DNA from 3 places in the Undibacterium sp. GrIS 1.2 genome. Region 1 is predicted to be linked to each of the others. Evidence: predicted binding sites of a transcription regulator. Region 1 holds the regulator's gene; each other region holds the start of a gene.
What was found. Region 1 encodes HrcA, which represses chaperone genes, less so after heat shock. Its sites were predicted from a motif close to TTAGCACTCNNNNNNNNNGAGTGCTAA; they were not measured.
Positions count from the first base shown of each region.

Region 2: the regulator HrcA is predicted to act here: its motif matches at 3,160-3,186, upstream of groES (co-chaperone GroES).
Region 3: the regulator HrcA is predicted to act here: its motif matches at 3,532-3,558, upstream of rpoH (RNA polymerase sigma factor RpoH).

Region 1 covers NZ_JBEONP010000013.1:34,859-41,091, reverse strand. Annotated here, with positions in the region: gene AAKU61_RS07670 (hypothetical protein) at 1-58, opposite strand, end outside; gene AAKU61_RS07665 (hypothetical protein) at 219-662, opposite strand; gene arsH (arsenical resistance protein ArsH) at 955-1,689, opposite strand; gene arsC (arsenate reductase (glutaredoxin)) at 1,658-2,095, opposite strand; gene AAKU61_RS07650 (aquaporin) at 2,176-2,916, opposite strand; gene AAKU61_RS07645 (ArsR/SmtB family transcription factor) at 2,913-3,284, opposite strand; gene hrcA (heat-inducible transcriptional repressor HrcA) at 3,734-4,753, shown strand; gene AAKU61_RS07635 (response regulator) at 4,793-5,212, shown strand; gene fur (ferric iron uptake transcriptional regulator) at 5,267-5,704, opposite strand; gene AAKU61_RS07625 (outer membrane protein assembly factor BamE) at 6,054-6,233, shown strand, end outside.
Region 2 covers NZ_JBEONP010000017.1:43,101-49,333, forward strand. Annotated here, with positions in the region: gene AAKU61_RS09530 ((2Fe-2S)-binding protein) at 158-616, shown strand; gene AAKU61_RS09535 (xanthine dehydrogenase family protein molybdopterin-binding subunit) at 631-2,895, shown strand; gene groES (co-chaperone GroES) at 3,340-3,630, shown strand; gene groL (chaperonin GroEL) at 3,714-5,363, shown strand; gene AAKU61_RS09550 (carotenoid biosynthesis protein) at 5,912-6,233, shown strand, end outside.
Region 3 covers NZ_JBEONP010000002.1:91,543-97,775, reverse strand. Annotated here, with positions in the region: gene rsmD (16S rRNA (guanine(966)-N(2))-methyltransferase RsmD) at 1-153, opposite strand, end outside; gene ftsY (signal recognition particle-docking protein FtsY) at 639-1,691, shown strand; gene AAKU61_RS01435 (cell division ATP-binding protein FtsE) at 1,750-2,427, shown strand; gene AAKU61_RS01430 (cell division protein FtsX) at 2,481-3,395, shown strand; gene rpoH (RNA polymerase sigma factor RpoH) at 3,625-4,521, shown strand; gene AAKU61_RS01420 (SCO family protein) at 4,625-5,206, opposite strand; gene cyoE (heme o synthase) at 5,203-6,087, opposite strand; gene AAKU61_RS01410 (COX15/CtaA family protein) at 6,145-6,233, opposite strand, start outside.

The sequences.
Region 1 (6,233 bases):
GCTTTGGTAATAGATAAATAATGTCCCAATATGCATAGGACGATTTTAGGTAATTCATGCGATACCTCTTGGTTAGTCATCCAGCGAATGGTAGAAATTCCCATTGATGGAGACAGAAAAAAGTAGATTAACTATGGCTTATAGTTTTGGGCTTGCAGCATGCGAGTGCTGACACTGTATGACCGCAATGACAAATTGCGGACGCGACAAGACACTGCTTAAGCGAAAAATCGAGGAGGGCGTTCTGGACCGTTGGTAATAAATCCAACGTGGGAGATGGTTTGAAAAGCGATACATTCAGATGCTGCTGCATTGACTTGCGGTTTGATCGCATCACTCAGAATCACAGCACCGACACAGCAAGCGGCGCAGGCACTGCATTTATGCTTGACCGATAGATTGGTGTCGCTACTGTGGTGGCTATGGCTATTATTGCTAGCTGCATTACTCACTGTATTGTTCACCTGATCGCTCAGCATATCGTGATGCATTTCATCATGCATGACTCGCTGATTTGATGGACTTGCGTGCTGTTGCATTGGGTGTGATGGGTTCATATGATGCTGACTGCCGCACATCAGCATAGAGGCCGCCGCGAACCCTTGCAGCGGGATCGCAATTATCAATATCCATAATAAGAATAGTCTGACGGGCTTTTTCATATGTCGACGATTATAGCGGGAAAACACGCTAGCAGACATCGCACCAGTGTTGATGCGATTCCATTTGGTTTCTGTTTTGATCTACGTTTTGATCTCAGTCCGCTACACAATTGCCTATGGGTTATTAATATACTGTCATATGTATATATGAAGTGTCCATATAAAGTCTGGACAATAAGAGATATTTTATAAAAAATAGGGGGAGTATATTTTTTTACGTAAGAATGTAGTGCTGGGTGATCTCGCCGTATGTCGGTTAATTCAGATGGACGTCACGTTTTCTAATCGGTATTTATATCGATCCTTGGTTCACACGTTTGGACAAAGCCTCGGCACTCTCTTTACGTTCGCTGTATCGATCCACCAGATACGGTGCGACATCGCGTGTCAGCATTGTGAACTTCATCAACTCTTCCATCACATCCACCACACGGTCGTAATACGCTGATGGCTTCATCCGTCCCGCATCATCGAATTCTAAAAATGCTTTGGCGACTGATGATTGATTGGGTATCGTCAGCATTCGCATCCAGCGACCCAAAATGCGCAACTGATTGACAGCATTGAACGATTGCGATCCGCCGGAAACTTCCATGACTGCCAGCGTTTTACCCTGTGTCGGACGCACAGCGCCGATTGACAGAGGAATCCAGTCTATCTGCGCTTTCATAATCCCGGTCATCGCGCCATGGCGTTCTGGCGAGCACCAGACCATGCCTTCCGCCCACAAAGATAAATCACGTAACTCTTTGACTTTGGGATGATCCTCCGGCGCGCCGTCCGGCAAAGGCAAACCTTGTGGATCGAACACGCGTACCTCACCGCCCATCGCTTCTAACAAACGAGCCGCCTCCAGCGTCAGTAATTTGCTATACGAGCGCTCGCGTAGCGAACCATACAGCAGCAAAAAACGCGGCGCATGTGTGGTAGGCGCTGCGGGTCTTAACTGTGTATTGTCAGGTACTGCAAATAAGTCCTGATCTAGATTAGGCAGATCATTTAGCTTGGACACGGCGAACCTCGTTATCAATCAATTCGATCACTTTTTCGCCATCTTCTTTGACGAATTCACCCAGTTGCGGTAACGGTAAAATATCTAGCACCAGTTCCGACGGTCTGCATAGTTTCGTCCCCATCGGGCTTACGACAATCGGGCGGTCGATCAGGATGGGATGCGTCAGCATAAAGTTGATTAGCTCATCGTCAGTCCATTTGCTGTCGTCCAATTTGAGCTCTTCGTACGGCGTCCCTTTTTGTCGTAGCAAGCCACGAACCGGGATGCCCATGGCCGTAATTAACTCCAGCAATTTATCGCGACTTGGCGGCGTGATCAGGTATTCAATGACCGCCGGCTCGACACCAGTATTGCGGATTAATGCCAGCGTATTGCGCGAGGTGCCGCATTTGGGATTGTGATAAATCGTGATCGTCATGGAGGTCCGCCTAGGTAATTAAGTAATTAAGTAATTAAGTAATAGTTAGCTTAAAAAATATTGAGAGTAGCCGGAATGATTTAAGCAAAATCGTTGGGCGCAAGCTTGCTTGCTATGCTTTTTACTTCTGACAGCGGTGCTGGATAAAGCCAGCAAAATAGTAAAGTCGCAGCGGCCGCACCTAGCAACTGGGCAGCGATAAAGCCCGGCGTATCTGCCGGTCTGATTCCTGCAAAGGTATTGCTGGAGGCGCGCGCTAGAGTTACTGCTGGATTGGCAAACGATGTCGAGGAGGTGAACCAATATGCTGCTGTGATGTAAGTGGCGACGGCAAATGGCGTCAAACTTGGCTTGCTGCGCGAGCAGCCGATGATGGTGGCAATTAAGCCAAAAGTCGCAACAAACTCACTCCACCACTGGCCAGCACCGGTTCGTACATGTGTTGATGCAAAAAATAATGGATCATCAAACATGTAATGTGCAGCTGCCACACCCGCAAATGCCCCAACAATTTGAACGGCGATATAAGCTAACAATTCTGATGAGGGCAAATTTTTTTGCCATGCTTCGGATAGGCTGACTACCGGATTAAAATGCGCACCGGAGACCGCGCCAAACATCAAAATCAAGGCAACTAAACCAGTCCCGGTCGCTATCGCATTCGCCAGCAGAGCGATTGCAATATTGCCAGCGGACAAGCGTTCGGCCATGATGCCAGAGCCGATCACAATCGCGAGCAAAAACGCCGTACCCAGACCTTCGGCGACCAGACGTCGGGATAAGTTCGCTTTGATCCGATTATTAGCGGAGATTTGGGTCATAGGTTTGCAGTACTGCCGTGATTATTCTCTCGCTCGGTGACTTGCTGATCCACCGGTGCGCAGGTCGCGTTTGGAGAGCAAGGATTTCCGCCACAACAGTTTTCCGTCAAAAAGCCGATCAGATCATTCATCACCGTAAAATTGGCGGCGTAAATCATAAATCTCCCATCTTGTTGCACCGTAATCAAACCGGCATGCATCAGCTCTTTTAGATGAAAGGATAAAGACGATGGCGCAATGCCAAGGAGTTCGCTGATTTTGCTGGCGATGACGCCGCTGGGACCACTTTGGACTAGCAAGCGGAAGATCGCCAGGCGGGAATCTTGGGCAATCGCGGCGAGGGCGCTAACAGCTTGTTTAGTTTCCATATTTAATTCCCCTTGTTTTAACCTAGATTTTCCATCAGACCGCTACCACTTCGCAAAAAACGCAGACGGCGTGCGGTCTTCAGAGGGATAACACCACCGCGATTTGAGTGCGAGCGCTACAGCGACAATTGCCCCTTTGGCGAACTGCCTGGCGTTGTTGCTCCTCCTAGCAAGATGCAGCTTGCGTCGTCGTCGCGTCTAGCCAGTCAGTCCGCCAAAGGCGCACTTGCCGCTGTTCCAATGGGAAATCTGGGTTTAATTTTCTATCTTATTTCGATAATTCTATATTAATTGAAATATTAAAGTAAGCAGATTTTCTGAAGATGTATCGAAGAAAGGTTTGAGAATTGCATTAAAAGCACCAAATAATAAAAACCTTGCTTCATTGCAAGCGAATATGGGTTTATATTTGTATGTCATTGATTACAACGCTCGCATAGAATACAAACATGCAACTCGATATTCGCGCACAAACATTACTTAAAGCTCTGGTAGAACGCTACATCGCTGATGGTCAGCCGGTGGGTTCGCGGGCGCTTTCAAAAATTTCTGGATTGGAGTTGTCTCCTGCCACCATTCGTAATGTGATGGCAGATCTGGAAGAAATGGGCTTTGTCGCCAGCCCGCATACGTCTGCTGGACGGATTCCGACCCCGCGCGGGTACCGCGTATTTGTGGACAAACTACTGACCGTGCAGGAATTTGATGGCACTGCGCTGGAGTCGCGTATGCAAGCGAGTGTGTTTTCTAATTCCCCACAAAAAATTATTTCTAACGCGGCTCAGGTGTTGTCGTCGCTATCGCAATTTGCAGGTGTAGTCATGACCCCGCGGCATGAATCAACATTTCAGCAAGTCGAGTTTTTACGCTTATCTGAAAAGCGGATTTTGCTAGTCGTGGTCGCGCCCAATGGCGAAGTGCATAACCGCTTGCTGCTGACCGATGTTGATTACAACTCCTCGCAATTGGTGCATGCCGCGAATTATCTGAATCAAAATTTTGGTGGATTGAGTTTTGAAGATGCTCGCTTACGTATCAATACTGAATTACGCCAATTGCAAAACGATATGACGCGCCTGATGCAAGCGGCGGTCGAAGCAGGCAGTGATGCGATGTCAGATCAGTCGGACGAGGTTGTGATTTCAGGCGAGCGCAATTTGCTCAATGTGCAGGACTTGTCGAATAATATGACTTCTTTGCGTAAGTTGTTTGATATGTTCGAGCAAAAAACCGGGCTGATGCAATTGCTGGATGTGTCTAGTAAAGCGACCGGGGTACAAATTTTTATCGGAGGCGAATCGCAACTCGTACCGATGGATGAAATGAGTATTGTCACTGCGCCTTATGGCGTGAACGGTAAAATTGTCGGCACGCTTGGGGTGATAGGGCCAACTCGTATGGCTTATGAACGTGTTATTCCTATTGTTGATATTACTGCAAAGCTACTCTCAAATGCGCTAAGTCAGTAGCCGATATCCAGTATCCAAATTCCAAATAATGAGGTTGTTATGAACAACAAAAATATCTCTGTTTTAATTGTTGACGACAATGATATGACCCGTGAGGTTTTACGGGTAGTACTGCGCAGCGAGGGTTATAACGTCGTTGGCGATGCTTCTGATGGTGGGTCGGGTTTGGAAATGGCGATCAAACTCAATCCGCAAATTATTCTATTGGATGTAGTTATGCCTAAAATCGGCGGCTTAGAAATATTGCCAAAAATGAAGGAAGCATTGCCAAATGCGATGATTTTGATGGTGACTGCGAATAAAGATCAAGCCACGGTGACGGAGGCTGTTAAAGCCGGTATTCACGGCTATATCGTAAAACCTTTTAATTCACAGCGAGTGATTGATGCAGTGGCAGGGGTAGTAGAAAAAATTCGTAAGCAAAGTGCTAGCAGCGAAAATACCAGTGGCGACGTTTGAGTACGAATTTGATCAGTAAATATCAGTAGAAGCTGATACTTGTGTTCTCATTTTTTATGATTTGCGATTTCTGTGTTCGCAATTTTGTTTGGTGCAATGACCATACATCGCTAGCGAATGTTCGGCAATAGTAAAGCCACGCTCCAGTGCAACGGCATGTTGTTGCTTCTCAATTTGCTCGTCATAGAACTCTTCTACCAAACCGCAGTCCAAACAGACCAAATGGTCATGATGCGAACCTTCGTTTAGTTCAAAGATGGCTTTGCCGGTTTCAAAATGATTGCGATTTAACAATCCGGCTTGTTCGAACTGCGTTAAAACCCGATATACCGTCGCTAAACCGACATCCATATTTTCATTCAGCAGAATTTTATAAACATCTTCCGCTGTCAGATGGCGAACTGGGCTACTTTGGAAAATTTCTAAAATTTTCAGCCTTGGCAAAGTCGCTTTCAGGCCGCTGGATTTGAGGTTGGGAGTGGTATTCGTCATGTTTTCGGTCAAAAAGAGTGTATCTGCTTTATGATATCGGGTTTAGAGCTTAACTCAAAGTGAATCTCAGCATAATCCCGGCGTAATTTCAGGGTGGTTTTTTGGGGTTTTAATCGACGTATATTAAGCTTGCATCATTGAGTAATTTCATTATGCTGCGTTGTCCTAAGATTATCTCGCGCTGTATTTGTGTTCTTGTGTAGGCTCTCACTTAAGTTACTACCTAAGTTACTACCCAAGTAACGCCAAAGTTAAACGTAATAAATTGGTAAGTAAGATTGATATAAGCTGTTTGAATTAATTATTTTTTGCAAACTGTACACCGTTGCACATCACATTGAGGTTATTTATGCGATTGTTGTTTTCTGAAGTATCCCGAGGTACCGCGCAAGGCTTGACTGCTCTCGCTTTGGCGTTTGGTGTAGTTGGTGTCTCTGGCTGCGCTATGCTCAATCCTATGGTGGATACACCGCCAGTGACCAAGCTCCCTAGTTCCACTGACTCCGCTGTGACGGATGCTGGTAATAAA
Region 2 (6,233 bases), on a different contig from region 1:
TCAACTTTCTTAATATCATCAGCAAAGATTCCCAAACTAGCTCAAAATAAGCGTTGATTCATCAACGACGTAGCCAGCCTTTTGTACTTGTCAGCGTGCCTTTTATCTGTCGCCTCAGTACAACTCCCCCGATATCAACCTAATGGAGAAGCAAGCCATGACCTCTCTCAATATCAATAACAAAGAACATACTCTCGATGCCGATCCCAGTACGCCAGTGTTGTGGGCCTTACGCGATTCGCTGGGTCTGACTGGCACCAAGTTTGGCTGCGGTCAGGCTTTGTGCGGCGCCTGCACCGTGCATATCAACGGGCAAGCTACGCGTTCTTGCGTCACGCCGATTTCTGCAGTGGCAGGACAAAAGATCACGACGATCGAAGGCATGTCCGGCGACAAAGTTGGCAAGGTAGTGCAAGACGCCTGGGTGAAGCATGACGTCGCGCAGTGCGGCTACTGCCAAAGCGGACAGATCATGAGCGCGACAGCGCTTCTGAAGTCGAATAAAAAACCGAGCGATGCCGATATTGATGCCGCAATGGCGGGCAATATCTGCCGTTGTGGAACCTATGTCCGTATCCGCGCTGCAATCCATGATGCAGCCACCCACCTTGCCTGAACCAGGAGACGATCATGCATTTTGATATCAGTAATGAATTACCAAAACAATTGCAAGCCATGTTCGAGCAAGAGTCCGGCGCAAACAATGCTGTCAGCGCACAAGCTGACCTGCCACGTCGCCGCTTTTTAAAAGTTGCGACCATCAGCGGTTTTGCTCTCGGCGTATATCCGCTCATCGGCAACGCACAAAACAGTCAAGATTCGGTTACAGCGAAAGCCGGCGGACTGAAAGCAATCGAACAACCAGCGGCGTTTGTCCGGATTGATAAAGATGGTACGACCACGATCACCATCAACCGGCTCGATTTTGGACAAGGTGTGCAGACTGGTTTACCGCTGATACTGGCAGAAGAGCTGGATGCCGACTGGAGCAAAGTCAAGAGTGTGCATGGTGACAGCAACCCTGCCTATGTTGATCCTGTGTTTGGAATTCATTTAACGGGCGGTTCCAGTTCGATCAAAAATTCGTACACACAGTATCGCGAACTAGGCGCGCGTACACGCGCCATGCTGGTCGCTGCAGCAGCGAAGCAATGGAATGTAGATGCCAGCAGTTTAAAAACACAAAATGGTGTCGTGATCGGCCCGGGCGGTAAAAAGTTAAGTTACGGTGAACTGGCAGAAGCAGCGATGAGCCAGCCGGTACCAGAAAAAGTGACGCTCAAAGATCCGAAGAATTTCCGTCTGATCGGTAAACCTACCGGGCGCCTTGATGCCAGAGCAAAATCGACTGGCTCGCAACAATACGGGATCGATACCCATCTGCCTGGCATGTTGACAGCGGTCGTTGCCCGCCCTCCGGTATTCGGTGCAAAAATTGCCAGCGTAGACGACACAGCCGCCAAAGCAATGCGCGGCGTGAAGGCCGTTATCCGCATCCCGGTTGATCGTGGTGGAGAGGGTATTGCCGTGATTGCCGATGGCTACTGGTCTGCCAAGCAAGCCCGTGACGCACTCAAAATCCAATGGGATAACTCGGCTGTTGAAAAAGCAGATAGTGCGCAATTATTAGTGAGCTACAAAGAGCTGTCGAAACAAACTGGTAAGCTGAAATTTAACGACGATATTTCAAGCATGGCGGCAGCACCAATGAAGATCGATGCTGAATTCGTCTTCCCATTTTTAGCGCATACGCCGATGGAGCCACTCAATTGCACCGTGGCGATCAATGGTGACAAAGTAGAACTATGGGTAGGAACACAAATGCCAGGCATAGACGGTCTTGCAGCGTCAAAAGTATTGGGAATCCCACCGCAAAACGTCAAGGTCAACACGCAAATGGCAGGCGGTGGATTTGGTCGCCGGGCAGTGCCGACCAGCGATTTTGTGGCAGAAGCATGCACTGTTGCCAAAGCCGCCAAGACCGCAGGATTGACCGCGCCGGTTCGCACGTTGTGGAGTCGTGAAGATGATGTCAAAGGCGGTTACTACCGGCCTATGCATGTGCATCGGGCACAAATCGGTTTTGATGCCAAGGGAAAAATCGCCGGTTGGGATCATGTGGTCGTAGGACAATCGATTCTGGCTGGCACACCGTTTGAAGCCATGATGGTTAAAGACGGGATTGACTCCACCGCACTGGAAGGGATGAAAGAGCCATACGAAATTCCTATGCGTCTGTCAGTACATCATCCCAAAGTCAATGTGCCGGTATTGTGGTGGCGCAGCGTCGGCTCTACTCATACCGCTTTCGTGATGGAAACCTTGCTCGACGAGATTGCAACAATGACCAAGCAAGATCCGGTCGCTTATCGTTTAAGCCTGATCGGCGATCAGCATCCGCGTCATAAAGCCGCCTTACAATTAGCCGTCGCTCAGTCCGGCTATGGTAAAAAGACCTTAGCCAAAGGTCATGCGTGGGGCGTTGCAGTGCATGAATCCTTCCAGACGGTCGTGGCTTATGTCGTAGAAGCCTCGGTCAAAGATGGCACACCGACACTGCATAACGTCACAGCAGGCATCCATTGCAATCTTGCCGTTAATCCTAAGAGTATCGAAGCTCAAGTCCAGGGCGGTGCGTTGATGGGTTTATCGATGTGCTTACCGGGTGCGGCGATCACTCTAAAAGATGGCGTGGTGGAACAAAGTAATTTCGGTGATTATGTCGTGCCACGAATTACAGAAATGCCAAAAGTCAGCGTGCATATCGTACCAAGTGCGGATGCACCGACCGGTATGGGCGAACCTGGATTACCTCCGCTGGCGCCGGCTTTTGCAAATGCGATTGCTAAAGCGACTGGCAAACGCTTACGCGAATTGCCGTTCAAACTAGCGTAATCATCCTGCGGTAATCACGGCATAAATATAATCGGGGTAGCGTAATCGAATAGATTCGCTATCCCGATTTTTTTCATCGTTGTCGATTTTCTTTTTGCACCATGTAGAGTCGTGCTAAACGGATATTTTTGATGACTTTTTGATTCCAAATCAAAATTAAAAAAAATTCAACATAACTTCATCATCGATAAGCATCTGATTATTAAAGTATTTTTAATATTTCACTTCAATCAGCCTTGAAATAGGCGTCTTCCGCCCATATAATTAGCACTCGTCGGGAGAGAGTGCTAACAATCTCTGACCTGTACTTATTTTTGTAGCAACCATTATTTAAATATCATCTTTGTCCGTGAGACACCGGTAACGTTGCAGAGCATCGCAGCACAGTGTCTTACATTATTTTGTAAAACCATTGCTATTTTTAGCTAATCACAAGGAGTTTGTATGAACCTTCGTCCCCTGCACGACCGCATTATCGTCAAGCGTCTGGATCAAGAAACAAAAACAGCATCTGGCATCGTATTGCCTGACGCGGCGGCTGAAAAACCAGATCAAGGTGAAGTTTTGGCGGTTGGTAACGGCAAACAACTCGACGACGGCAAAGTACGTCCATTAGAAGTCAAAGTGGGCGACCGCGTCCTGTTTGGCAAATATTCTGGTCAAGCAGTCAAAGTTGACGGCAATGAAGTTCTGGTAATGCGCGAAGAAGACGTTTTCGCAGTCGTTCAGAAGTAATTCATTTTTTGTAATTCAGTCTGTTATTTACTCTGTAATGCAGACTGAAAACAATATTCCATTCAAGATTCTGGAGATTTAACATGGCAGCTAAACAAGTAATTTTCGGCGATGATGCACGCGCTAAGATCGTTAATGGCGTTAACATCCTTGCTAACGCAGTTAAAGTAACACTGGGCCCTAAAGGTCGTAACGTTGTCCTGGAACGCTCTTTCGGCGCACCTACAGTGACTAAAGATGGTGTTTCAGTCGCTAAAGAAATCGAACTCAAAGACAGATTAGAAAACATGGGCGCGCAGCTCGTGAAAGAAGTTGCTTCACGCACTTCTGACAACGCTGGTGACGGTACAACAACAGCAACTGTATTGGCACAAGCGATTGTTCGCGAAGGTTTCAAATACGTTGCTGCTGGTTTCAACCCAACTGATCTGAAGCGCGGTATCGACAAAGCGGTTACAGCCATCGTTGCTGAAATCAAAGTGTTGTCCAAGCCAACTACAACCAACAAAGAGATCGCTCAAGTTGGTTCTATCTCTGCTAACTCCGATGCAAACATCGGCGACATCATTGCAAAAGCAATGGACAAAGTCGGCAAAGAAGGCGTAATCACTGTTGAAGATGGTAAATCTTTAGACAATGAGCTGGACATCGTTGAAGGTATGCAGTTTGACCGTGGCTACCTGTCACCGTACTTCATCAACAACCCGGAAAAACAATCCGTGATTCTGGAAAATCCGTTCATCCTGTTGTTCGACAAAAAAATCTCGAACATCCGTGATTTGCTCCCAATCTTGGAACAAGTCGCTAAATCAGGTCGTCCATTGCTGATCATCGCAGAAGATGTCGATGGCGAAGCATTGGCCACTCTGGTTGTCAACAACATCCGTGGCATTCTGAAAACAGCCGCTGTTAAGGCGCCTGGTTTTGGTGATCGTCGTAAAGCGATGTTGGAAGATATCGCTATCCTGACTGGCGGCCAAGTAATTGCTGAAGAAGTTGGTCTGACATTAGAAAAAGCGACTTTGGCTGATCTGGGTCAAGCTAAACGTATCGAAATCGGTAAAGAAAACACGACAGTGATTGATGGTGCTGGTCAAGCTGTTGGTATCGAAGCACGCGTTAAACAAATCCGCGCGCAAATCGAAGAAGCAACTTCTGACTACGACCGTGAAAAACTGCAAGAACGCGTTGCCAAGTTGGCAGGCGGCGTTGCTGTGATCAAGGTTGGTGCTGCAACTGAAGTTGAAATGAAAGAGAAAAAAGCCCGCGTTGAAGATGCTCTGCACGCGACTCGCGCTGCGGTAGAAGAAGGCGTTGTTCCTGGCGGTGGTGTTGCTCTGTTGCGCGCACGTCAAGCTGCTGGCGTCATCAAAGGTGACAATCCAGATCAAGAAGCCGGTATCAAACTGGTGTTGAAAGCGATCGAAGCGCCATTGCGTGAAATCGTTGCTAACGCCGGTGGCGAGCCAAGCGTTGTTGTCAACGCCATCATTAACGGCACAGGTAACTTCGGTTTCAACGCTGCTAACGATACTTATGGCGACATGATCGAAATGGGTATTCTGGACCCAGCAAAAGTAACACGCTCTGCTTTGCAAAATGCAGCGTCTGTCGCTGGCTTGATCTTGACAACTGATGCTTTGGTTGCCGAATTACCAGATGACAAATCTGGTGGTATGAGCGGCGGCATGGGTGGTATGGGCGGCATGGGCGGTATGGACGGCATGATGTAATTCCGCAAGGAATAACTTCGCTGAACGTGGCGTGCAATACGCCACATTAGGTAAGCAAAAGCTAAGCAAAAAAGCTTCACAGTGAAAACTGTGGAGCTTTTTTATTTTGTAAGATTAACTGTGTACAGAGTTAGGGGATAGCATGAAATCATACGGCTGCAAACCAAGAATGAATATACTCATAGTATGTATATTTAAATCGTCCATATAATCATTGGACAATAAGTATATTTTTTATAATTTAATGGGGAGTATATTTATTTTCGGTTATTCCATGCCGTGCCGGGCAAATCGAAAGAGGATAAAACTATTCAGGCAAGACAACGCATCTGTGTAAATACAACGTCAATCTGTTGAAAATAAATAATGTTCTTAGAGTAATATTCTTAACAGAGAAATTTATACTTGTACAACGCAAGATTTCTCTAATGCATTCTCATCCGTGTTCAGATGTAGGGCTTAAGCAAAGTTGCTAACCGAGTGACGCAAAAGCAGTTTGCTGCAAGTCCGGACATTATTTCAATAACGACTTACAAGACCATAGAGCCATGATGAAATCACTGTCAGCACGTCTACCCGCTATTAGTTACTTTCTATTCGCAGGTTTTTTAATTGCTACCGCTTTACGCACCCACAACGACACTACGATTGCGATTGTTTGTAGCTCTGTTCTCATGTTTGCAATGTGTTGGGCCAATGCCATCCATTTGCTTGGTGGCAAAGCAGCACTCAAGTTTGTCGCGATTGCCCTGAGTTTTGGCTGGTTTGCCGAGCAAATGGGAGCATCACATGGCTGGTTTTTTGGTAGCTACACCTACACCGAGGTGCTGGGCTGGCGCTTAGGTGATGTGCCGATGGTGATCCCGCTAA
Region 3 (6,233 bases), on a different contig from region 1:
AGTTTCTCTGACACGATCAGGAGTCGGGCGCAAACCCTCGGCATCAATCACGGGCAACAAAGTCCGCTTCCACTGGCCGCCAATAATACGTACCTGATGCGGAACGCGCTTGGGACCAGCGGGCGTGGTCGGTTTTTTAGGTTTAGCTTTCATGCACGAGAGTCAGGTTGCGCAGTTTTAAGCTGCTTGAAAAAGAAATCAATTTTATTCATGAATTACAAAACCTACTTAAAAATACAAACTATAACAATAGAAGAGAAATCAATATACTCCCCATTTTTTTATGGGAAACAGCTCTATTGTCCAGCGATTGCTTGGACAACTCAAATATACTAGCTACGAGTATCTATCCTACTAATGAAATGCAACCCACATTACGCACCGAGAAGAGCGTTACTACACCAAAAAACTAAGCTTATTTAGCGCTAAGGCTTAACAGCATAAGATAAGGTAAGGTAAGGTAAGGTAAGGTAAGGTAAGGTAAGGTAAGGTAAGCAAAACTCCCTCAAGATCGCCCAAGACCAGCCAATCGACAACAAATTAGCTCTGCGCACCACAAGGCTCGTCAATCTGGCAATAGGGCTCTGTTAGAATGGCTGCATTCTAACCTGTTCGTCTTCTGTCCTATTAAAACCTCGATGTTTAGCTTTTTCAAGAAAAAACCCAAAGAAGAACCTGCTTCGCTGCCAACCACAGTAGCGCTACCCAGCGCAGAAGCAGCCTCATCAACCGCGTCATTAACTGTGCCAGAATCTTTGGCCAGCAGCGATCAAGCCACAGAAGCTGTCAGTGAAAAACGCTCCTGGATCAGTCGTTTAAAAGCAGGACTGTCTAAAACATCGTCCAACCTGACCACGCTATTTGTCGGCGCAAAAATCGACGATGACTTATATGAAGAGTTAGAAACCGCACTACTGACCTCCGACGCCGGCGTAGAAGCAACGCAATTTTTGTTGGATGGTTTGAAGAAAAAGGTCAAGGAAGAAAAATTAACCGAGGCCGAGCAAGTCAGACTCGCCCTCAAGACCTTGCTTTTAGATTTGCTGACACCGCTGCAAAAACCTTTGGAGCTGGGTCGTCATCAACCCTTGGTGATGATGATTAGCGGCGTCAACGGCGCGGGTAAAACGACTACGATCGGCAAACTAGCAAAACATCTGCAGAAAAATCAACAGTCCGTATTACTCGCAGCGGGTGACACTTTCCGTGCAGCGGCACGTGAGCAACTGACGATTTGGGGCGAACGCAACAACGTCACTGTGATTTCGCAAGAATCTGGCGACCCGGCGGCCGTCGCCTTCGATGCAGTCGCATCCGCCCGTGCCAAAGGGATAGACGTTGTGATGGTGGATACAGCAGGTCGTTTACCGACCCAGTTGCACTTGATGGAGGAGCTGAAAAAAATCAAGCGCGTCATCGGCAAAGGCATGGATGGCGCACCGCAAGAAGTCTTATTGATCATTGATGGCAATACCGGACAAAATGCCTTAACTCAGGTAAAAGCATTTGATGATGCACTCACACTGACAGGCTTAGTGATTACCAAGCTCGATGGTACTGCCAAAGGTGGCGTATTAGCAGCGATTGCCAAAACCCGTCCGGTACCGGTTTATTTCATCGGCGTGGGCGAGCAGATTGAAGACTTGCAACCGTTTAATGCTCAGGAATTTGTGGATGCTCTGCTCAATTAATTTCACCAATTTGCATTGATTTGCATTGATTTATTTAGCCAGATCAAGGATGTTGCCGATGATAGAGTTTCAGCAAGTTTCTAAAGAATATTCACGCGACGCCGTCGCTTTGCGCAATATTTCGCTCACCATCAAACCCGGTGAATTGATTTTTTTAGCTGGCCCCTCAGGCGCGGGCAAATCAACGCTGTTGAAGATGATCGCAGGCATTGAACGCCCTAGCAGCGGCACCGTCAGCGTGAACGGACAAGACATCGGCAAGCTAAAGTCAGGCAGCATTCCTTATCTACGCCGCAAACTGGGTCTGATTTTGCAGGACAAAGGCTTGCTGTTAGACCGTAGCGTGCTGGCAAATGTCATGTTGCCGCTGATTGTCGTCAGCGCTTCTGCCAGCGAGGCAGAAACCCGTGCCCGCACTGCCCTGGAAAAAGTAGGCTTAGCAGATAAAGCGGATGCTATGCCCCTGGCCTTGTCAGGCGGCGAGCAACAACGGGTTGCCATTGCCCGCGCAATTGTCAATCGCCCGCAAATCATTCTGGCAGATGAACCTACCGCTTTTCTGGACAGAGACAATGCAAACAAAGTCATCAGTGCGCTCAAAGCCTTCCAGAGTGCCGGCGTGACTTGTATTATCTCTAGTCATGATGAACAGTTTTTAGATCAGGCCAGCCGAGTGATTTATTTAAATCATGGGCAATTGTGTGACTCCTGGCAATCATCCTCTATGGCGGCATAAACTGATCCAATCTCAAGAAACACCTCAAGTCTGAAGCAACAGGAAAAAATTATATGACCGTCTGGTTTCGTCAGCATTTGTTTGGCTTAAAAAGTGCGTTGGCTCATCTACGCGCCAGCCCTGGCAATTTCTTATTTAACGTTCTAGTGGTCGCGATTGCTTTGGCTTTGCCGATTGCCGGATTAACGCTGATCGAAAATATTCGCCCGATTTCAACTCAGCTCTCGATTGAGCCAGAGATCAGTGTATTTTTGACACCAGACACACCACGCGCCGACGCGATAGCATTAGCTCTGCCAATCAAAAAACTACTGAAAGATGCCAATGTCAGTGCCAAACTCACTTTTGTGACCAAGGACAAAGCATTAGCGGCAATGGAAGAAACCTCCAGCCTGGCAGAGGTTTTATCGACTTTGGGCGGCAATCCTCTGCCAGACGCCTATGTGTTATCACTATCCAACTCAGATGCTAACCGGGTAGAGTTTCTGACAGTACAGTTAAAAAGTCTGCCAGGAGTTGATGTGGTTCAAGTTGATTCAGCTTGGGTAAAACGGCTGGCAGCTTTAGTGCAAGTTTTGCAATTATCCTTACTATTTTTGGCGGTTACATTGAGCGTGGTGGTGATCGTGGTGATTTTTAACGCTACGCGTCTGCAAGTGATCTCCCATCAGGCTGAAATTGCAATAGCCCGTCTGCTTGGCGCGACCAATAGCTTTATTCACCGGCCCTATTACTACACAGGCGCGCTACTGGGATTGCTCGCTGGCTGCGCCGCATTGGCATTGATTGCAGTGTCTCTGCGTCCGCTGAATCAGGCAATTGCAGAATTCGCCAAACTCTACGCATCGGAATTCCACTTGGTGCCGCTAGGATTGTTGGCTAGCCTCGCCTTGTTAGCAACTAGTGTGGTGCTCGGGCTGTTTGGTGCTTTTCTATCGGTACGCCGACAACTCGCACGCGCTAGCTAAACCTTAATTCAACAAGACTTAAGCAAAACCGCTGCAACTTTTCTAAGTTTCCCTGCTCTAAATCAATATAGCTATTTCGTATAAGCAATCAAAAATCAATAGCGATCAATTAGCTTAAGCATATAAATTTGGAGTATTAGCACTCAATTCAAGAGAGTGCTAATATAAGGGCTTGAAATGTCTGATTTAGCCCAAAAGTCACGCTAAATAGACGGGATAAGGAGGAAGAATGAATCAATCATCGACATCTGTGATGCCAACTTCGGATAGCACAGCGCTTGCACTCGGTTTTACTGGCACGCTGGGCAATATCGACGCCTATATCTCGGCAGTCAACCGTCTGCCTATGCTGACGCATGAGCAAGAAATTGATCTTGCCAAACGTCTCACACAAAATAATGATCTGAGTGCCGCACAGCAACTGGTTATGTCGCACTTGCGTCTGGTAGTGTCTATCGCGCGCGGCTATTTAGGTTATGGTTTGCCGCATGCAGACTTGATCCAGGAAGGCAATATCGGCTTGATGAAAGCCGTTAAGCGCTTCGATCCAGATCAAGGTGTGCGCCTGGTGTCTTATGCGATGCATTGGATCAAGGCAGAAATGCATGAATACATCCTGAAAAACTGGCGCTTAGTCAAAGTAGCAACGACTAAAGCACAGCGCAAACTGTTTTTTAATCTGCGCAGCCATAAAGAGGGTTTGGATTCGATGTCGCCAAAACAGGTAGACGCTCTGGCAAAAATTCTGGACGTGAAGCGTGAAGAAGTCATCGAGATGGAAATGCGCTTGTCAGGCCGCGACATTGCTTTGGATGCACCAACCGATGACGAAGATGATAAATTTGCACCTATCGCGTACCTGAAAACGGAATCTGAAGAGCCGACTCGTGTACTAGAGTCACGTCAGCGGGATCGTTTGCAAAGCGAAGGCTTGGAAACAGCATTATCCAAACTAGATGCACGTTCACGTCACATCGTTGAATCTCGTTGGTTAAAAAACGATGACGGCTCAGGCGCAACTTTGCATGAATTAGCTAGCGAATACGGCGTATCAGCAGAACGTATTCGCCAGATTGAAAGTGCAGCATTGAAGAAAATGAAAGGCGCTTTAGCGAGCTTTGCTTAATTAGCTAACGGCACAGAAGGAACAGTAAAAAGGCGCTCAGTTCTGAACTGAGCGCCTTTTTTATTAACAGGACTTACGCAGCTGAGACAGTTTTGCGTAAGTCCTATTGAAGTAATATTTTCAAATCATGGACAATAGCATCGGTGCTTTGCCCATTGCGTACAAATAAACGAATCCGTCCTTCGGGGTCAAACACATACGTACCAGCAGTGTGATCCATGGTGTAAGAACTTGGCGTCGAACCCGGTGCTTTTTGATAAAACACTTTAAATTCTTTTGCTACTTTGGCAGTCGCAGCAGCATCGCCATACAAACCTAAAAACCGGGAATCAAAGTTAGGAACATAAGCAGCAAGCAAGGCTTGCGTGTCGCGTTCAGGGTCGATGGTAACAAACAAGACCTGCACCTTATCGGACGAACTTCCAAGCTGCTTCATGACCGTAGCCATCTCTGCCATCGTGGTAGGGCAAACATCGGGGCACTGGGTATAACCAAAAAATATTGCTACTGCTTTACCTTTAAAGTCAGCCAAAGTGCGGGCTTTGCCATTGTGATCTGTTAGCGCAAAATCTTTGGCGTAGTCTAATCCCGTCAAATCAGTGTTAATAAATTGAGGTGCAGGTTTATCGCAAGCAGACAAACACAACACCAATATAATTCCGATTAAACGCAGCATAGTAGTCATAATTTTATATAGTGATCGACCAATAAAGCCGCAAATAGCAACGATAAATATACGATCGAAAATGTAAAAGTTTTACGTGCTAACGCATCGTCATAGTGACGATAAATACGCCATGCGTACCATAAGAAAATGGCACCCAAAATCACTGCGCTGGCAAGATAGATAAGACCACTCATATGCACAGCGTAAGGCAACATCGTGGTAGCGAATAAAGCAATCGTATAAAGCCAGATATGGAAACGAGTAAATTCTAAACCATGCGTAATCGGCAACATCGGTAAACCTGATTTGGCGTAATCATCGCGACGGTACATCGCCAAAGCCCAGAAATGTGGTGGCGTCCAGACAAAGATAATCAATACCAGCAGCCATGCCTGCATAGGAACATCGTTAGCAATCGCAGCCCAGCCCAGCGCTGGCGGCATCGCACCGGATAATCCGCCAATCACGATATTTTGTGGCGTGGCTGGTTTCAGAATAATCGTATAAATCACGGCATAACCGACGAAGGTAATGAAGGTGAGCCACATCGTCAGCGGATTCACGAGTGCGTACAAAACCCACATACCGAGGCCGCCGATCACGCCAGAAAAAATCAAAATCTGCATCGGGCCGATTTCACCCTGTGCCGATGCGCGGCGAGCGGTACGCGCCATGCGAGAATCTATCTCACGTTCAACCAGACAATTAATGGCGAATGCAGCACCAGCCAACAACCAGATCCCGATCGTGGCCGCGACCACCAAGCGCCAGTCAGGCAAATCAGGCGTCGCCAGAAACATACCGATCACCGCACAAAACACGGCCAATTGCGTCACACGCGGCTTGGTCAAGGCCCAGTACTGGGCGTATCGGTTAGAGGGAATACTAAGTGACGTCATATTGAACTAAAGAGAGAGGACATACACGATGTCAGGCCGATTTCAGGCATATATTACTTAGACGTTTTTCAAATGCCTGGCGCGGTAGTTTAACATGGTCAGCAATAGCAACAGCAGCGCAGCGCCACCGTTATGCAAAACCGCAA